2 regions of the Streptomyces sp. BA2 genome follow, and region 1 is predicted to be linked to the other one. Evidence: riboswitches for the same ligand, from Rfam matches in the RefSeq annotation. Region 1 holds a riboswitch; the other holds the start of a gene.
What was found. A riboswitch is a leader RNA that binds a small molecule or an ion and turns the genes downstream of it on or off. The one in region 1 is predicted to bind cobalamin.

Region 1 (3,575 bases):
TGAGGAGACCCGCATGTCCATCTCCGCTCCCACCCGCCGTGCCCAGGTCCTCGGCCCACCGGCCGACCGGCACGACGAGATCCTCACCCCCGAGGCGCTGGAGTTCGTCGGCCGCCTCGTCGGCGCCTTCGCCGACCGCCGCCTGGAGATCCTCAAGGAGCGCACGCGGGTGGGCGCCCGCCTCGCTTCCGGTTCCCCGCTCGACTTCTCCATCGCCACCGCCCGCGTCCGGGCGGACGACTCCTGGCAGGTGGCTCCCCCGGCCCCCGGACTCACCGACCGCCGAGTGGAGATCACCGGACCGCCCGAGCGCGCGATGGCGGTCAACGCCCTCAACTCCGGTGCGCGGGTGTGGATGGCGGACTTCGAGGACGCCACCTCACCCACCTGGGACAACATCATCGGCGGTCAGCTGAACCTGCTCGACGCCATCGAGCGCAGGATCGACTTCACCACGCCGGAGGGGAAGCGGTACCGGCTCGGCGAGCGCCTCGCGACCATCGTCGTCCGCCCGCGCGGCTGGCATCTGACCGAAGAGCACCTGGAGTTCGACGGCAGGCCCGCGCCCGCCTCCCTGGTCGACTTCGGGCTCTACTTCTTCCACTGCGCCCAGCGGCAGATCGACGCCGGGCACGGCCCGTACTTCTATCTGCCGAAGCTGGAGAACCGCGACGAGGCGCGGCTGTGGAACGACGTTTTCGTCCTCGCCCAGGACCTCATGGGCATCCCGCACGGCACGATCCGGGCCACCGTCCTGATCGAGACCATCACGGCGGCCGTCCAGATGGAGGAGATCCTCCACGAGCTCCGCGAGCACAGCTCGGGCCTCAACGCGGGCCGCTGGGACTACCTCTTCAGCCTCATCAAGACCTTCGGGCACCGCACCGACTTTCTGCTGCCCGACCGGGCGAAGGTCACCATGACCGCCCCCTTCATGCGCGCGTACACCGATCTCCTCGTACGCACCTGCCACAAGCGCGGTGCCCACGCGATCGGCGGCATGGCCGCCCACGTGCCCGGCAAGGACCCGGACGCCCATCAGGCGGCCATCGCCACGGTGCGCCTGGACAAGGAACGCGAGGCCGAGGACGGCTTCGACGGCTCCTGGGTCGCCCATCCCGCGCTTGTCCCCGTGTGCCGCGGGGTGTTCGACGGGGTGCTCGGCACCCGCCCGCATCAGATCGACCGCACCCGCGACGACGTCGAGGTGACGGCGGCTCAGCTGCTGTCCGTGCGCCGCGTCAGCGCGCCGCCCACAGCGGAGGGCGTGCGCACGAACATCGCGGTCGCCCTGCGTTACTTCGCCGCCTGGCTGCGGGGGCGGGGGGCCGTCGCCCTGTACGGGCTGATGGAGGACGCGGCCACGGCCGAGATCGCCCGGGTGCAGATCTGGCAGTGGCTGCGCCACCGGGCCGTCGATCGCACGACCGTACTCGCGCTGGTGGAGGACGAACTCGCCGCCTTGGGGGCGGAGTACCCGTGGGCGCCGCTCGACGAAATCCGCGGGCTCTTCGAACGGAGCGCGCTGGCACGGGAGTTGCCCGCGTTCTTCACCACCGATGCCTACAGCCGCCACCTTGTGGACCAGCCGTTCGTGCGCGACCCGCTCGCCCGCCGTTCGGAGGGTCAGTCATGACCGCGGCCATTCGCCGGGTCGGCGTGGTGGGCGGAGGCCAGATGGGCGCCGGAATCGCCGAAGTGTGCGCCCGCGCCGGCCTGGACACCCTGGTCTGCGAGGCCGACGCCCTCGCAGCACGCGCCGCCCGCGAGCGCGTCGCCGTCTCACTCGGTGGAAGCGGGGCTGCTCGGCCGCAAGAGCGGGCGCGGGTTCCACCTCTACGACCGGGGCTGAGGGGCCCGGGTCCGCCGTCGGGCTGAGGGGCCCGCGGCTGCTGTGAGCGGGGCGCGGAACAGAGTGGTGATCTGTTCCGCGCCCCATCAGGTGTTCGCCCCCCGTCCAAGGCATTGGTGTCGCACCTCACGGTCCGGAATGTGATCAGTACTGCCCAAGAGGCCGACCACCCTCTAGCCTGACCTGTGCAGCTGGTTCGCCCTGTCCGCCAGGCAGACGCGTCGTAAGAGGGAACCCGGTGGGAATCCGGGACTGCCCCGCAGCGGTGAGTGGGAACGACCTCCGTCATACGCACTGGATCCGAGCAGGATCCGGGAAGCGACGGCCAGTAGGGATCTGCCTCGGCAGGTGTGCCCACAAGTCCGAAGACCTGCCTGTTGCCCGCATGTGATCCCTCACGTGCGGATATCCCGGTGACCTCGTGGGCGGGTCGGCGTACAGATCAGGTGGAGCACCGCGCCGGTGGCGCGCGTCCGGTCCATCCGGTTCGTCATCCCTTCGCGTCCGTGTCCCGTCCCCGGGATTCTCAGGAGTCATCTCGCGAAGGAGATTTCCGTGACAGCGAAGTCCGCAGCTGCGGCAGCACGGTCCACCGTGTACGGCTACCCCCGCCAGGGCCCCGACCGGGAACTGAAGAAGGCCGTCGAGGGCTATTGGAAGGGCCGCGTCAGCGCCGACACCCTCCGGGAGACCGCGGCGCGGCTGCGCCGGTCCACCTGGCGGCACCTGTCCGACGCCGGCATCCACGAAGTGCCGACCGGTGACTTCTCGTACTACGACCATGTCCTGGACACCAGCGTCATGGTCGGCGCCGTCCCGCGGCGGCACCGCGAGGCCGTCGACACCGACGCGCTCGACGGTTACTTCGCGATGGCACGCGGCACCCAGGACGTGGCGCCCCTTGAGATGACCAAGTGGTTCGACACCAACTACCACTACCTCGTACCGGAGCTGGGCCCCGACACCGTCTTCACCGCCGACTCGGCCAAGCAGGTCGCCGAGCTCAAGGAGGCCGTCGCGCTCGGCCTCGCCGCACGCCCGGTGCTGGTCGGCCCTGTGACCTATCTGCTGCTCGCCAAGCCCGCGCCCGGCGTGGCCGCGGGCTTCGAGCCCCTGACGCTCCTTGACCGTCTGCTGCCCGTGTACGCCGAGGTCATCGCCGACCTGCGCGCGGCGGGCGCCGAGTGGGTGCAGCTCGACGAGCCCGCCCTCGTCCAGGACCGCACCCCGGCGGAGCTCAACGCCGTCGCACGCGCCTACCGTGACCTGGGCGCCCTCACCGACCGCCCGAAGCTGCTCGTCGCCTCCTACTTCGGCAGGCTCGGCGAGGCGCTGCCGGTGCTCGCCAAGGCGCCGGTGGAGGGCCTCGCCCTGGACTTCACGGAGTCCGCCGCCAGCCAGCTCGAGGACCTCGCCGCCGTCGGCGGGCTGCCCGGCAAGCGGCTGGTCGCGGGCGTCGTCAACGGCCGCAACATCTGGATCAACGACCTGGAGAAGTCCCTGTCCACGCTGGGCACGCTCCTGGGCCTCGCCGACCGGGTCGACGTCTCCGCGTCCTGCTCCCTGCTGCACGTCCCGCTGGATGCCACCGCCGAGCGGGACATCGACCCGCAGATCGCCCGCTGGCTCGCCTTCGCCCACCAGAAGACCACCGAGATCGCCACGCTGGCCCGCGGCCTGGTGCAGGGCAGGGACACCATCACGGCCGAACTGTCCGCCAACC
Region 2 (3,575 bases), 5.4 Mb from region 1:
TGCGAAGGAGGTGACGGCCCCTACGAAGGCTCCCGCCGAGACCGACACCACTCCCCCGCCGACCCCCAGGACGACGATCGCGACCGCGCCCGTGGACGCCCCCGAAGAGACGCCGAGCACGAAGGGGTCGGCGAGCGGGTTGCGCAGGAGGGACTGGAGGACCGTTCCGCAGACCGCGAGGCCGGCGCCGCAGACGGCCGCGAGGAGCGTGCGCGGCATGCGCAGGTTCCAGACGATGCCGTCCCTGATCGGCGTCAGCGTCGCCTCTCCCCAGCCGAGGTGGGACGCCACCGCGGACCACACGTCCGGTACGGAGATGTCCGCTGGCCCGATGGTGACGGCCACCGCCACGGAGAGGGCGAGGGCGGCCAGGCCCGTCGTCCAGAGCAGGGCGGAACGTATGCCGCCCGGGGCGGCCTTCCTCACTTGGCGAGCCCGAACTCGCGCAACGCGTCGGCGACTTGTTCCACGCCGTCCACCGTGCGGATCGTCGGGTTCATGGCCTGGCCGCTCAGCAGCACGTACCGCTTCTTCTTCACGGCGGTCAGGTTCTTGGTGACCGGGTTGGACTCCAGGAACTCGATCTTCTTCTTCGCGCTCTCGGCCGTCTGTGACTTGCGCGTGAGGTCGCCGATGACCAGCACGTCCGGGTCGCGGTCCGCCACCGTCTCCCAGTTGATCTGGGGCCACTCCTCACGGGTGTCGTCGAAGACGTTCTTCACGCCCAGTTCGCGCGTGATGATGCCCGGTGCTCCGCAGCAGCCCGCGATGTAGGGCGCGTCGGAGTTGGCGAACCAGTAGAGGAGCGTCGTGCCGGACGCGTCGGCCTTCTTGATCGTCTTCGTGGCCTTCGCCACCCGGCCCTTGAGGTCGGCGATCAGCCGCTCGCCGCGCTTCTCGACCCCGAACGCCTTGGCCAGGTCCCGCACTTCGCCGTACACCGTGTCCATCGTCAGCGTCTTGTCGCGGCGGCCGTCGCCGTCGCCGCTGTTGTCCTTGCCCGCGCAGTCGGAGGGCGAGACATAGGCGGGTACGCCGAGTTCGGCGAACTTGGAGCGGTCGGCGACGCCGCCCTTGCTGACCGTCGCCAGGAAGGAGGCGGTGACGAAGTCCGGCTCCTGGGCGAGGACCTTCTCGAAGGAGGGGTAGCTGTCGGCGAGCCGGTCGACCTTGGCGTTGTCCTTCTCCAGACCCTTGAGCACCGGATCCGTCCAGGTGCCGGTGCCTGCCATGCGGTCCGCGAGGCCGAGGGAGAGCAGGATCTCCGTGGAGCCCTGATCGAGGGAGACCGCCCGCTGCGGCGGCGCCTTGATCTCCGCCTTCTTGCCGCAGGAGGTGAGGGTCAGTGGGTATCCCGCTGCCTTCCCGCCCCCGCTGGAGGTGGCCGACGAGCCGCCTCCGCACGAGGTCAGCGTGACGGCGAGGGCCGTGCTGAGGAGCATGGGGACACGTACACGACGGGCTGTGGAGGACACACGATCCCTTGAGTCTCACGGCTCATACGCGGAGCCTGGCCTGCTTCGTCACCTCCGCCGCCCGGTGCGGGGGCGAAGGTGCCAGCAGGTCTTCGGACTCGGGGATCGGCCGGGCGGGGCGCCTTCCCAGGCGTCCGTGGACGCCCAGTGGCCGTGGCCCCGCCCGTTCCCCCTCACCGCTGCGCGTCAGTTCCGGATTCGCACCGGATTCCCTGGCCCTGGTGTGGGTTGACTGGCGTGCGCAAGCTATCACGCGGGGTCAGGACGCCTGCCCTCACGCGAGGTCAGGCCGGCTGCTCGGGCCTTGGAGCTCCGCGGTAGGTACCGAAGGACCACTTGTTGCCCTCGGGGTCGGCGATCCCGAACTCCCGGCTGCCGTACGGCTGGTCCTCGATCTCCCGGATGATCTCGACCCCCGCGGCGGTGAGCCGCTCGTAGAGGTCGTCCACGTGGTCGGTGACGACGTACGCGCCGAAGGTGCCCGGCTTCAGGCACCACTCCTGGGACTTCTCGTCGTACGAGCCGAGCATGATGGCCCCGCCTTCGGGCCAGTCGAGCTCGGCGTGGGCCACGCGGTCGCCGTCCTCGTAGACGGCGGTGCGCAGGAAGCCGACCGTGCCGACCAGGAAGTCGATCAGGGCGGGGGCGTCGTGCGCCTGGAGGGTCGGCCAGACGTCGGGGGCGCGTCCGGCTGAGGCGGAGGTGGACTGGGGCTGCTGCTTCTCGGTGGTGTTCATGGCTCCTACTCTTCGCCCCCGCCATGGCTCCCGGCTTGGATATTCCGGCACTCTTCGGCCAGCCAGCCGCTGGGGCTCACCCCGGTGTACTGCTGGAAGTCCCGTACCAGGTGGGAGTGGTCGTAGTAGCCGCAGTCGGCGGCGACGCGGGCCAGGTCGGGGGCGCCGCCCGTCGCGACCGGGCGTACGAGGGCGTTCCGTGCGCGCTGGAAGCGCATCAGGCGTCCTGCCTGCTTGGGGCTCAGGCCCGTCTCGGCGCGGAAGAGCGTGGTGAGGCGGCGTTCGCTGAGGGCGACGTGCCGGGAGAGGCCGCGCAGGGTGCCGACGCCCCGGTGCCGGGCGAGCCAGGCCCAGGCCTCGGCGACCTCTGGCCGTACGGATCCGCCGGAGGCGTCGTCGGCCGCGCGCTGCCTCAAGTAGGCGGACACGGAGGCGAACCGCTCCGCCCAGCAGCCCTGCTCGCACAGCATCTCCCGTACGTCGGCGGCGCGGCGCCCCATCACCTCCGCGCCGGGCGTCACCAGCTCACCGGCCAGTTCCGCGGCCGGTACGCCGAACAGGGCGCGGGCGGCGAGCGGGTGCACGGCGAGCTGGATGCCCGCCTCGTGCTCGGGCCGGACGACGTACGCCGGGGACTGGTGCAGGCCGCCGAGGACGATGTCCGTGCGGGTGGCGTCGCGGCCGCCCGCCTGCTCGGGGGTGAGGCCGCTGACGACGGGGCCGTCGAGCGAGAAGATCAGCGTCAGGTACGGGGACGGCAGGCCGCGGTGCAGGCCGGGCCGCTCACCCTCCGTGCGGTAGCCGACCGCGGACACCACCATGCCGTCGAGCCGCGGGGCGGCCCGCACGAACTCCCGGGAGACGGTCTCCATGCCTTCCAGTATGCGATGGGCGGGGCTCCGAGGCGTGGTGGGCGTCCGTCTCTGCTACCCGCGCGCAGAGGTCCCATGCCCGTTCCGTCCGGTGATGTCGATCATGGGAATCTGCCGCCTGACCTCATACGATGACCCGCCGCTCCGGACGGGGCGCAGACCGCTCTCAGGGGGCACAGAACCATGGCAGTAAAGGCAAAGGGCAAGCTGGCCGTCATCGGCACGGCGGGCGCGCTCACCGCGGCCGTACTCGCGGGGACGGCGCTCTGGCCGAGCACGGACGCGACGGCGGCGGACGCCTCCGCGAAGACGGCGCACGCCGCCAAGGCCTCGGCCGAGCTGAAGCACTGGCCGAAGCCGGTCGCGAAGAAGCTGGGCAAGGTCATCGCGAAGAACGAGGACAAGGGCGCGTACGCCGTCTTCGACGCGGACAACACGACGTACCGCAACGATCTGGAGGAGTCCCTCCTGCCCTTCCTGGAGATGAAGGG

Region 2: another riboswitch for cobalamin. It lies ahead of E5671_RS16140 (ABC transporter substrate-binding protein); the one in region 1 lies ahead of metE (5-methyltetrahydropteroyltriglutamate--homocysteine S-methyltransferase).

The regions. Positions count from the first base shown of each region.
Region 1 is NZ_WSRO01000002.1:8,382,590-8,386,164, reverse strand. It holds gene aceB (malate synthase A) at 14-1,636, shown strand; partial or broken gene E5671_RS40145 (3-hydroxyacyl-CoA dehydrogenase NAD-binding domain-containing protein) at 1,633-1,788, shown strand; cobalamin riboswitch at 2,028-2,244, shown strand; gene metE (5-methyltetrahydropteroyltriglutamate--homocysteine S-methyltransferase) at 2,408-3,575, shown strand, end outside.
Region 2 is NZ_WSRO01000002.1:2,972,218-2,975,792, forward strand. It holds gene E5671_RS16135 (iron chelate uptake ABC transporter family permease subunit) at 1-426, opposite strand, end outside; gene E5671_RS16140 (ABC transporter substrate-binding protein) at 423-1,442, opposite strand; cobalamin riboswitch at 1,542-1,727, opposite strand; gene E5671_RS16145 (VOC family protein) at 1,760-2,212, opposite strand; gene E5671_RS16150 (helix-turn-helix transcriptional regulator) at 2,218-3,084, opposite strand; gene E5671_RS16155 (haloacid dehalogenase-like hydrolase) at 3,268-3,575, shown strand, end outside.